DNA from 3 places in the Rhodococcus sp. NPDC003383 genome. Region 2 is predicted to be linked to each of the others. Evidence: riboswitches for the same ligand, from Rfam matches in the RefSeq annotation. Region 2 holds a riboswitch; each other region holds the start of a gene.

Region 1 (3,900 bases), on a different contig from region 2:
GGTGACGCTGCCGGGGTCCCGACCCTCGGCGACGAGCCCGGCACGGACGCGATCGGTGGCCTTGCGGGTCTCGCGCAGATCGGTGGCGCGGATCCGCACGACATTCGGCTGCGGCGCACTGAGATCGAGCGACTCCTCGCCGGGCCGGCCGGCGGTGAGATCGGCCCAGTAGTGCGGGCCGGACGGACCGGAGAGCTCGACGGCGACACGCAGCGGGCGCGCGGACGACACGGTGTGAACGATGTTGTTGTACGACATGTGGGGTTCCTTCGAACTGCCGCAGGCGATCCCGCGGCGATGAGCTGTGGAGACTGGGGTGTCGTTCAGCTCGTACACATGCCGGAAGCGGTACGGCACAGATCGACATGACGACGGCACCACTGTGCGACGACGTTCGATGCGGTCTGCGATGCCATGGGCAATACCCTACCGATCTTGTGGGAAATTGTCGATCGGGGTGATCAGACGCACTCCGACGCGCCCGCGCCCTCCGCCGCGAGACCCGGGCGGGTCTCCGGGGACGGGCCCCACAGGCCGTCGGTCTTCGCGTAGGTCCAGGACGGGCCGTGCTCGACGAGGCGACGCACGGCACCGACCAGACGCTCCACATCGGCGGACGAGCTGCCCAGGCCGAGGGAGGCACGCACCGCACCTCCGGCGCGGCCGACGCGGGCGAGCAGCGGATGCGCGCAGAAACGACCGTCGCGGACGCCGATGCCGTGCTCCGCTGACAGGTACGCCGCGACCTCGGCGGGTTCGTAGCCCGCGACCGTGAAGGTCACGATGCCGACGGACTCGCTCGAGTCCTCCCAGAGGCGCAGCAGTTCGACGCCATCGATTTCGCGCAGACCCTCGACCAGCAGACGGCTCAGTTCCTCTTCGTGGCGGGCGACGGCGTCGGCGTCGAAACCGGCGAGCGCTTCGCAGGCCGCCGCGATCGCGGCCGCGCCGAGCACGTTCGGCGAACCGGCCTCGTGGCGCGCCGGGGCGCAGGCCCAGTCGGTGTGGTCCAGGCGCACCTCGCGCACCGCGCCGCCACCGGCGAGGTAGGGCTCGGCGACATCGAGCCAGTCGCGGCGGCCGACCAGGACGCCGGCACCGAACGGCGCGTACGTCTTGTGACCGGAGAACGCGAGGTAGTCGACGCCGGTCGCGGCGAGGTCGATGCGGCGGTGCGGGACCAGCTGTGCGCCGTCGACGAGGATGCGGGCACCGCACTCGTGCGCGAGGTTCGCGAGTTCCTCGATGGGCAGCAGCTCACCGGTGACGTTCGAGGCTCCGGTGATCGCGAGCAGCGCGGCCGGCGCGCGGCGCAGTTCCGCGGCGAGTCGCTCGACCGTCCCGGCGACCGTGTCGGCGGCCTCGACGATGCGGGAGTTCTTCCACGGCAACAGGTTCGCGTGGTGCTCGATGTCGAGGAGCACGACGTCACCGGGCACGGCGGTCGCGAGCAGGTTCAGGGAATCGGTGGTGTTGCGGGTGAACACGACGACCTGGTCGTCGGCGGCGCCGACGAATCCGGAGACCACGGTCCGGCACTTCTCGTAGGCGTCCGTGGTCACACGCGAGGCATAGCCGGCGCCGCGGTGAACGCTGGCGTAGAAGGGCAGCAGTTCGGCGATGCGGTCGGTGACGGCGGCCAGGGCCGGAGCGCTCGCGGCGTAGTCGAAGTTGGCGTAGGTGCAGGTACCGCCCTGGACGAGCGGAACCTGCAGGTCACAGCCGGAAACGCGAGCGATGGGGGCGATGCAGGTGGCGGTCGTTGCAGCAGTCATCAGTAATCCCTTGTCTGTCCAGGGACCCGTCGGTGATCGCCACGACGATGATGGATCGCCGGCGGAGTCCGCGCTTGCTGCGTCCGGTGTTGGAACCACAGCCTGGTCGTCACCCGGAGCACCCCACCGCGGAGGAGGGTTGCCGACCAGCGAGCCGGGGCTTGATGCTGGTACTCGTGACCTGCCGAAGAGGATGACAGCACGCCGCCGCTGTTGTCAAACCGAAACATTTCGCGTGCGGTCGACAGGCGAGAAGTCGATGGTCCGGAGCACAATCGGTCGAAGCGACCGCCCCGCCGGCAGGGAGTTCACCTGCCGTCCACCCGGTCGTGAGACAACCGGCCACACGCATCGACACCTAGAGAAGGACGCAGATTGTCTGTCCAGCCCAAGACGGATCCGGGTCGGCCGGCTCGAATACCGGACGAGTACCTGCGCTCCTCGTTCGCGCCTCCCGCGCGGACCCTCGTCGACATCCTGCGCAGCACCGCCGACGCCCATCCCGACGCCCCCGCGATCGACGACGGCAAGGTCATGCTCAGCTACGCGGAGCTGGCGGAGGAGATCGTCGCCGGCGCCTACCGGCTGACCGACGCGGGCGTCGGCGCCGGCGACCGGGTCGGGGTGCGCATGCCGTCGGGCACGAAGGACCTGTACGTCACGATCCTGTCGGTGCTGGCCGCGGGCGCGGCGTACGTTCCGGTCGACGCGGACGATCCCGACGAACGAGCCGAGCTGGTGTTCGGGGAGGCGGGGGTCACCGCGATCGTCACCGAGAACGGGATCGGCCCCGGCACCGCACCTGCGGCCGCGAATCCGCAGATCCGCGGACCGCGGCTCGACGACGACGCCTGGATCATCTTCACCTCAGGGTCGACCGGCACCCCGAAGGGCGTCGCGGTCACGCACCGCAACGCCGCCGCCTTCGTCGATGCCGAAGCGCGAATGTTCGTGCAGGACAACCCGATCGGACCAGGCGACCGGGTACTCGCCGGCCTGTCGGTGGCATTCGACGCGTCGTGCGAGGAGATGTGGCTGGCGTGGCGGCACGGCGCGTGCCTGGTCCCCGCACCCCGATCGCTCGTGCGCTCCGGCATGGATCTGGGTCCGTGGCTGGTCTCCCGCGATGTCACCGTCGTGTCCACCGTGCCCACGCTCGCGGCGATGTGGCCCGCCGAAGCGCTCGAAGCAGTGCGACTCCTCATCTTCGGCGGGGAGGCCTGTCCCCCGGACCTCGCCGCCCGGCTCGCCGTCCCCGGCCGGGAGGTATGGAACACCTACGGGCCGACGGAAGCGACCGTGGTCGCGTGTGCCGCCCGGATGGACGGCACCGGCCCCATCCGCATCGGCCTGCCGCTCGACGGCTGGGACCTCGCCGTCGTCGACGCCGACGGTGTGCCCGTCGAGGAGGGCGCCACCGGCGAACTCGTCATCGGCGGAGTCGGCCTGGCCCGCTACCTCGACCCCGCCAAGGACGCCGAGAAATACGCGCCGATGCCGACCCTGGGCTGGGAACGCGCCTACCGCAGCGGCGATCTGGTGACCCTCGACCGTCGCGGCCTGCTCTTCCAGGGTCGCGCGGACGACCAGGTCAAGATCGGCGGCAGACGCATCGAACTCGGCGAGATCGACAACGCCCTGCAGAACCTGCCGGGCGTCGCGGGTGGCGCCTGCGCCGTGCGCAAGACCGCGGCCGGGCACGCGATGCTCGTCGGCTACATCGCCAGCACCGACCCGGACTTCGATGTCGCCTCGGCGCGCGACCTGCTCACCGAGCAACTTCCCGCCGCGATGGTCCCGCGACTCGCGCTCGTCGACGAACTACCCACCCGCACGTCCGGCAAGGTCGACCGGAACGCGCTGCCGTGGCCGCTGCCCGGCGCCGACGCCGAGTCCGCCGAGTCACTCGGACTGGACCCCACCGCGGAATGGGTCGCCAGCCTGTGGATGTCGCTGCTCGGCGCCCGCGTGGAGGGCCTCGACGACGACTTCTTCGAACTCGGCGGCGGCTCGTTGTCGGCGGCACAGCTGGTGACGGCCCTGCGCGAACGCTATCCGGAGATGACCGTCGCGGAACTGTACGACCATCCGCGGCTCGGTTCGCTCGCCCTGTACCTCGACGAGC
Region 2 (3,900 bases):
ACCTGCACGCGCGTCCCCTGCTCGTGCTCGGGGATGCCGTGACCACCGACCACATCTCCCCCGTCGCGCGGGTCCTGCCCGATTCCGCGGCCGGACGCTGGCTCGTCGAACGCGGTGTCGACGAACGGGCGCTGGGCACCTTCAGTTCTCGCCGGCTGAACCACGACGTGATGGTCCGGGGCGGCTTCGCGAACACCCGCCTGCGCAACTTCCTCGCGCCCGAGCGCGAGGGCGGCTGGACGCGGATCTCGCCGGAGCAGCCTCCGGTGCCGGTCCACGTCGCCGCCGAACACCACCGGGAGCACGGCACACCCGTCGTCGTGGTTGCGGGAGAACTCTACGGCGCCGGGTCCGCCCGCGACTGGGCCGCCAAGGTGACACGGCTGCTCGGTGTCCGGGCCGTTCTCGCCCGCAGCTTCGAACGCATCCACCGGACCAACCTGGTCGCGCTGGGTGTCCTGCCGATCCAGTGGGACGGACCCGCCCCCGAGGAGTTCGACGGCAGCGAGGAGATCTCCGTGCTCGGTCTGGACGATCTCGGAACATCCCGGGACGTCACGGTCCGGGTCACGCGCGCGGGCAGGGTGTCGTGGGAGGGCACTGCACTGGCACGGCTCGACACTCCGCTGGAGTACGAATGGCTGCGTGCCGGTGGCCTGTTCGGACATCTCCTGGCTACGCGGTCGCCGCTGTCGGTCTGACACGCTGTCGGCCCGACAACGCTGTCGGCCCGACAACGCTGTCGACCCGACGAAAAGCAAAAGAACGGGGCGCCTCCTTCCGGAGGCGCCCCGTTCTGCTGTGTCGCGAGCTACGTCAGGCGCGAGCCTTCTGCAGGTTCTCGTCGAGGGTGCCGAGGAACTCCTCGGTGGTCTGCCAGCCCTGCTCGGGGCCGACGAGCAGAGCGAGGTCCTTGGTCATCTGGCCGGCTTCGACGGTCTTGATGACGACGTCCTCGAGCTGCTGCGCGAACTCGATCACCTCGGGGGTGTTGTCGAGCTTGCCGCGGTGCTCGAGACCGCGGGTCCAGGCGAAGATCGACGCGATCGGGTTGGTCGACGTCGGCTTGCCCTGCTGGTGCTGACGGTAGTGACGGGTGACGGTGCCGTGCGCCGCCTCGGCCTCGACGGTCTTGCCGTCCGGGGTCATGAGCACGGAGGTCATCAGGCCGAGCGAACCGTAGCCCTGCGCGACGGTGTCGGACTGGACGTCGCCGTCGTAGTTCTTGCAGGCCCACACGTAGCCGCCCTCCCACTTGAGGGAGGAGGCGACCATGTCGTCGATGAGGCGGTGCTCGTAGGTCAGGCCCGCGGCGTCGAATTCCGCCTTGAACTCTTCCTCGTAGATCCGCTGGAACTCGTCCTTGAACATGCCGTCGTAGGCCTTGAGGATCGTGTTCTTGGTCGACAGGTAGACCGGGTAGTTCTGCTGAAGGCCGTAGGCCAGCGACGCACGCGCGAAGTCCTGGATGGACTTCTTGTAGTTGTACATCCCCATGACGACGCCGCCGTCCTCCGGGATCTTGCACACCTCGTGCTGGATCGGCTCGCTGCCGTCCTCGGGCGTGAAGGTGATCGTGACGGTGCCGGCGCCGGGGACCTTGAAGTCGGTGGCGCGGTACTGGTCGCCGAAGGCGTGACGGCCGACGATCACCGGCTTGGTCCAGCCCGGAACCAGGCGGGGCACGTTGGAGATGATGATCGGGGCGCGGAAGATGGTGCCGCCGAGGATGTTTCGGATCGTGCCGTTGGGCGAGCGCCACATCTTCTTGAGGCCGAACTCTTCGACGCGCGCCTCGTCCGGAGTGATCGTGGCGCACTTGACGCCGACGCCGTGCTTCTTGATGGCGTTCGCCGCGTCGATCGTGACCTGATCGTCGGTCGCGTCGCGGTGCTCGATTCCGAGGTCGTAATACTCGAGATCGACATCCAGGTAAGGGTGGATCAGCTTGTCTTTGATGAACTGCCAGATGATGCGGGTCATCTCGTCGCCGTCGAGTTCGACGACCTTGCCTTCAACCTTGATCTTGGACATGTGCGCTTCGTGTCCTCCTAGGACGTTTCCTCGGCCCGATTCGACCGCACTTTGTGAGTACGGCTTCACACTGCTCAGAGGGATCTGAGCATGGACGTGTTCACACGCGCGGGAACACGTGCCAAACAAGACAAGCGTACTGCTATTCCCTGGGAGCGCAAAGCGCGGGTTTCACTACCGACCGGTAACTTTGCGCTGGTCAGCGGGGCGCTCGGCCCGGCTTCCGGCGCGCCCGAACGAGCCGCTAAACTTGCCGTTCAGGTCATGAGTACCAGCATCGAGCCCCGGCTTGCTGGTCGGCAACCCTCCGGTCAGGGTGGGGTGCTCCGGGTGAAGACCGGGCCGTTCGGCGCACAGGCCGGGCGGCAAGCCTGTACAGGGAGGTAGTGACCATGAGAGTTGTGATCATGAGCTGTCGCGCGTAGATCCGACCCGACCATCCGCCGCCCGCCCAGAAGGACATGATGACCCACACCCTCACCCCCACCGTCGTCGTCGAGGCGGCCGCGTCTTGACGGCGGGCACCGAACGGCGATACGTCGACCTTCCTCCCGAGGACGGCCGTCTCGGCCTGGTCGACATCGGCGCTCTGTCGCTGGAGAACGGTGAGACGCTCCCGAACGTCACGCTCGCGGTGCAGCGCTGGGGAGCCCTCTCCCCCGCGCGCGACAACGTCGTCCTGGTCGAGCACGCACTCACCGGGGATTCGCACATCACCGGACCCGCCGGACCGGATCACCCCTCACCCGGGTGGTGGACCGGAATGGTCGGGCCGGGCGCCCCGATCGACACCAACCGCTGGTGCGTCGTGGCGTCCAACGTGCTCGGAGGCTGCCGCGGCAGCACCGGGCCGGGCAGCATCGCCCCGGACGGCAAACCGTGGGGGTCGCGTTTCCCGCAGATCACCATCCGCGATCAGGTCGCCGCCGAGGCCGCGCTGCTCGACGTGCTCGGCATCGAGACCCTCGCCGCCGTCACCGGCGGATCCATGGGTGGCATGCGCACGCTCGAGTGGATTGTCACCCATCCGGACCGGGTCCGGGCCTCGCTGATCCTTGCCGTGGGCGCCCGCGCCACCGCCGACCAGATCGGCACCCAGACCACGCAGATGGCCGTCATCACCGGCGACCCCGACTGGCAGGGCGGCGACTATCACGGCACCGGACGCCGTCCGGACGCCGGTCTGGGCATCGCGCGCCGCATCGCACACCTGACCTACCGCACCGAGGAAGAACTCGACTCCCGCTACGCGAATTCGCCTCAGGCCGACGAGGATCCGTGGCAGGGCGGACGGTACGCGGTGCAGAGCTACCTCCAACACCAGGCCGACAAGCTGGTGTCGCGGTTCGACCCCGGCACCTACGTCGTCCTCACCGAGGCCATGAACCGCCACGACGTCGGGCGCGGACGGGGCGGAGTCCAGGCTGCGCTCGCCGCTTCCCCGGTTCCGACGATCGTCGCGGGCGTCAGCTCCGATCGGCTGTACCCGCTGCGGCTGCAGCAGGAGATCGCCGACGGGCTGCCCAACTGCGACGGTCTGCGGGTCCTCGAATCGCGGGACGGGCACGACGGATTCCTCACCGAGGCCGACGCCGTCGCGAAGCTCCTGGTCGAACTGATGGACCTGGTCGAACGCGGCTAACCGGTTCCGAGAGGGTCGATCGAGACGGCAAGCGCCACGATCGCCCCTCCCACCAGGAGCATCGCCGCGACATCGAATCGTTTGCCGCGCACGGCCAGCACCCCGACCTGCTCGGGCGCCAGCGCCCACCGCAGCACACCCGCGAGGATCACGGCGCCGCCGAACACGAACGCGCCACGACGCCACCGGTCCGCGAGCACCAGCACCACCGCGGCGGCGATGAC
Region 3 (3,900 bases), on a different contig from region 2:
CCCTCGAGGGCGTCTTCGGTGCGGGTCACGCGTTCGCGGAACGACTCGGCCAGCATCTCCGCCTCGTGCAGCGGGACGTTCAGGCCTTTGACGATCGCCAGCCGTGTTCCCCGAACCGCCAGGGGCGCATTGGAATTGACGATGCCGGCGATCTCGTGGGCGCGGTCCAGGAGCCGGTCGTGCTCGACGACCTCGGTGACCATCCCCAATTCGTATGCGCGCGCGGCGCTCATCCGCTCGTGTTTGCCCATGAGCGCCATGCGCAGGGCGACCGACCGGGGCAGCACCCGGGACACCCGGACCATCTCGCGGCCGGCGACCAGGCCGATGCTCACGTGCGGGTCGAAGAAGGTGGCCTCCTCCGAGGCGATCACGATGTCGCAGGTGGTGACCCAGTCGAGTCCTGCGCCGCAGCACAGACCGTTGATCGCGGCGACGATCGGTTTCGTCATGGTCCGGAACGGTGGTGTGCCCTCCTGGGGCGCCTCCCACTGTTCGTAGGTCGACAGATACGGGCGCTCGTTGATCACCTTGCCGTCACCGGGGATCTCCTTGACGTCGGCCCCGGTGCAGAACGCGCGGCCGGTGCCGGTGACGACGAGCGTCCAGACCTTGTCGTCGTTCTCCGCCTCGGCGTACGCGGCGCGCAGTTCGGTGATCATGTGGGGGCTGAGCGCATTGAGGGCTTCGGGCCGGTTCAGCGTGAGAGTGGCCGTGTGCCCGTCGACTTCGTACTCGATCGTGTCGAACGGCATGTGTTTCCTTCTGCGGAGATGACAGCCATACTGGTGTATCTACAGTATCCCATACCGTTATGCCCGATCCAGCGGAAGAGAGACAACGATGACGAGCTCCAGTGCCGCGGACGGACGTGTCCTCTTCGACGTGGATCCGGATCGCCGCATCGCGACCGTCACCCTCAACGACCCCGCGCGCCGCAATTCTTACGACGCCCCTATGCGCGACGCGCTCGCCCGATACCTCGACGACGTCGCGCAGGACGATGACATCACGGTCGTGCTGCTGCGGGGCGCCGACGGTGTGTTCAGTACCGGAGCCGATATGAACAACGCATATGGGTGGTATGGCACGAAGGGTGAGTGGGACCGTTCGCAGAAGAGCCGGCCCAGCCAGCGGCGCCGTCTCACCGTCGACCGCAAGACATTCGGCTTCTACCACGAGTTCCTGGGCTATCCGAAGGTCACGGTGGGGGAGATCAGCGGTTACGCGCTCGGTGGTGGGTTCGAGATGGCACTGATGACCGACATCTCCGTGATCGCGCGGGACACCCGCATCGGGATGCCCGCCACCCGGTTCCTCGGCCCGGCGCTGGGCAGCCTGCACATGTTCTTCCACCGGCTCGGACCGGTCCTCGCGCGACGGCTGCTGCTGACGGGAGACATCGTCGACGCCGCGTCCGTCGAACACCTCGGAGTGTTCACCGAGACGTGCGAGCCCGGTGCGGTCACCGCACGCGCCCGGTACTGGGCGGAGAAGGCCGCGAAGATGCCCGCCGACGGGGTCGTCATCGCGAAGGAGGCGTTCCGGCTCGTCGAGCAGAGTCAGGCCTACCAGGGCGAGGAGGTCGCGAGCTATCTGTTCCACGCCTTCGGCACGAACCTGCAGTTCGGGCCGGGTGAGTTCAACTTCGTCAAGACGAGGGCCGAACACGGGACCAAGGAAGCATTCCGCCTGCGCGACGAGCACTTCCACGTCCCCGATCCCGGCGGCTCCGCCGCCGGTGTGCACTAGTGGCGGTTGGGGCCGCCACAAAGGCACACCGAGGGATGCGGTACAGTGACGGTGCTTCACGAGTTGCCGTCGCCAAGCCCCGACTGGACGGCACACCAACCCCACGCTCGCGGGTGGTTCGGGTGACGAAGCGGTCCGAGACCGACCGGCTCGGACAGGAGCGCCCCGTCCCGGGGCTTACCCGGAGGAACACGATGATCCTTGTCGCTCGTTCGATCGTCCGCACCGCCGTCACGTGCCGCTCGTACCACGACGGCCATCACGTCCATCACATCCGTGCTCGGCACGCCCTCGCGGACCGCGATCTCGCGGTGCACGTGCTCGTCGAGATCGTCGACGGAAAAACCGTGCAATTGTCCTGGGACGGAAACAGAGTCGAGTTCCAGCACCACGACGTCGACGCGATCGCCCAGGCTCTCGACCTCGGCGGTGACATCGGCGAATGGATCCCGCGATGGCGCGTGCTCGTTCTGCCCGGCCGGGAACCGGAGGACCGCACCGTGTTCACGCTGAGCGATTCGGAGCACTGGTCCGACTGCACCTCGCCGAAACCGGAGACGGGCCCTATCGGGCAGGTGCTGAATGCACTCGTGTGAGCGGGACCGGCGGAACTCGGTGTAGGAAAGGTGTTTCCGCCCGCCGACGGGATCGGGTCGCCGTCACGGGTTCACCGGAAGCAGTAGCTCCGGGGAGTTGTTGCGCGGATTGTTCACCGCGGTGCTCACCTCGTACGGGTGCAGATGCGGCTCCGGGATCGAGTTGAGCAGGGCTTCGACGTCGTCGCGATCGGTGAGGGTCGGGTCGAGCCACGGGTCGATGAACGACTCCGGCAGCAACACGGGGGAGCGGTCGTGGATGTGCCCGGCCGCGTCGGTCGCCGGTCGGGTGAGCACAGTGCACGTCCACAGCCACCTGTTCGGATCGTCCTCGGGCAGCTCCGGATTCGGCCACAATTCGTACAGGCCGGCCATCGCGAGCGGTTTGTCGGCGTGGAGGAAGAACGGGATCTTCTTGCCGTTCTCGTCCTTCAGCCACTCGAAGTAGCCGTCGGCCGGCAGAATGCAGCGCCGACGCGCCGCGGCCGCTTTGAACGCGGGTTTGCTCGTGACGGTCTCGGAGCGCGCGTTGATCATGCGGGAACCGATCTTCGGGTCCTTCGCCCAGAACGGAACCAGCCCCCACCTGGTCGTGCTGTTGAGCTGCCGAACCGGTTCGGCGTCGGGTTCGTCTCGCGGGGCGCGTTCGAGCACGACGTTCACTCGCTGGGTGGGGGCGATGTTGTACGACGGGGGCAGTTCGTCACCGACCGTGGCTGCGGTTTCGTACGCCGCGATCAGGTCGTCGCGGGTGCTCGTGCTCGCATAGCGTCCACACATCGGGCGCTCCTTCCCGTGGTTCGGCTCATGTCCCATCCTGCCGGAACGGCGGACGATCGGTGGCGATGTCGTCCGGGGCACGCCGACGTCGTGCAAGACTCGGAAGGTGACCGGATCGGCAACGCGTAGCGTCTCCATCGTCCTGTTCGACGGTTTCGAACTGCTGGACGTCTTCGGGCCCGTGGCGTTGCTGAGCAGGTTCCCCGATTCGGTCGAGGTGCTGATGCTCGGGCCGCACGAAGGACCGGTCCGCAGCAGCCAGGGAACCGAGGTCGTCGCGACCGCGAGCTACCACGACGCACCGGAATCGGACATCGTGATGGTGCCCGGAGGGATGGGCACCCGCTCCCTTGTCCGCGACGAACGCTTCCTCACCTGGCTTCGGGAGTGGGCATCGACGGCGACGATCGTGACATCGGTGTGCACCGGGTCCGCGCTGCTCGCCGCCGCCGGGCTGCTGAACGGGTATCGGGCGACGTCGAACAAGCTGGCCTTCGAGTGGGCATCCGGCCACGGCACCGACGTCGAATGGGCGCCCCGCGCACGATGGGTGCACGACCGCGACCGGTGGACCTCGTCCGGGGTGGCCGCCGGCATGGACATGACGGGTGCTCTGCTCAGGTACCTGTTCGGCCGCGAGGAAGCCGAACGTGCCGCGCGCGAGATCGAGCTGGAGCTGCACACCGACCCCGACCGTGATCCGTTCGCCGTGGCGCACGGACTCGAATAGCCGAACTCAGCGTCCGACGACGTCGAGCGCCCGGGTGAGGTC

The links. A riboswitch is a leader RNA that binds a small molecule or an ion and turns the genes downstream of it on or off. The one in region 2 is predicted to bind S-adenosylmethionine.
Region 1: it holds a riboswitch for S-adenosylmethionine, as region 2 does, so the genes downstream of both, ACWDTS_RS16690 (aminotransferase class V-fold PLP-dependent enzyme) here and metX (homoserine O-acetyltransferase MetX) in region 2, are expected to answer to the same signal.
Region 3: it holds a riboswitch for S-adenosylmethionine, as region 2 does, so the genes downstream of both, ACWDTS_RS26205 (hypothetical protein) here and metX (homoserine O-acetyltransferase MetX) in region 2, are expected to answer to the same signal.

What each region holds. Positions count from the first base shown of each region.
Region 1 covers NZ_JBSFRG010000018.1:15,392-19,291, reverse strand. Annotated here, with positions in the region: gene ACWDTS_RS16700 (hypothetical protein) at 1-258, opposite strand, end outside; gene ACWDTS_RS16695 (putative leader peptide) at 324-416, opposite strand; gene ACWDTS_RS16690 (aminotransferase class V-fold PLP-dependent enzyme) at 462-1,775, opposite strand; SAM riboswitch class IV at 1,841-1,957, opposite strand; gene ACWDTS_RS16685 (Pls/PosA family non-ribosomal peptide synthetase) at 2,151-3,900, shown strand, end outside.
Region 2 covers NZ_JBSFRG010000006.1:181,026-184,925, forward strand. Annotated here, with positions in the region: gene acnA (aconitate hydratase AcnA) at 1-701, shown strand, start outside; gene ACWDTS_RS08355 (NADP-dependent isocitrate dehydrogenase) at 817-2,034, opposite strand; SAM riboswitch class IV at 2,295-2,412, shown strand; gene metX (homoserine O-acetyltransferase MetX) at 2,546-3,676, shown strand; gene ACWDTS_RS08365 (DUF3017 domain-containing protein) at 3,673-3,900, opposite strand, start outside.
Region 3 covers NZ_JBSFRG010000044.1:27,625-31,524, forward strand. Annotated here, with positions in the region: gene ACWDTS_RS26195 (enoyl-CoA hydratase/isomerase family protein) at 1-755, opposite strand, end outside; gene ACWDTS_RS26200 (enoyl-CoA hydratase/isomerase family protein) at 844-1,752, shown strand; SAM riboswitch class IV at 1,807-1,919, shown strand; gene ACWDTS_RS26205 (hypothetical protein) at 1,947-2,348, shown strand; gene ACWDTS_RS26210 (SOS response-associated peptidase) at 2,412-3,128, opposite strand; gene ACWDTS_RS26215 (DJ-1/PfpI family protein) at 3,235-3,858, shown strand; gene ACWDTS_RS26220 (trans-sulfuration enzyme family protein) at 3,865-3,900, opposite strand, start outside.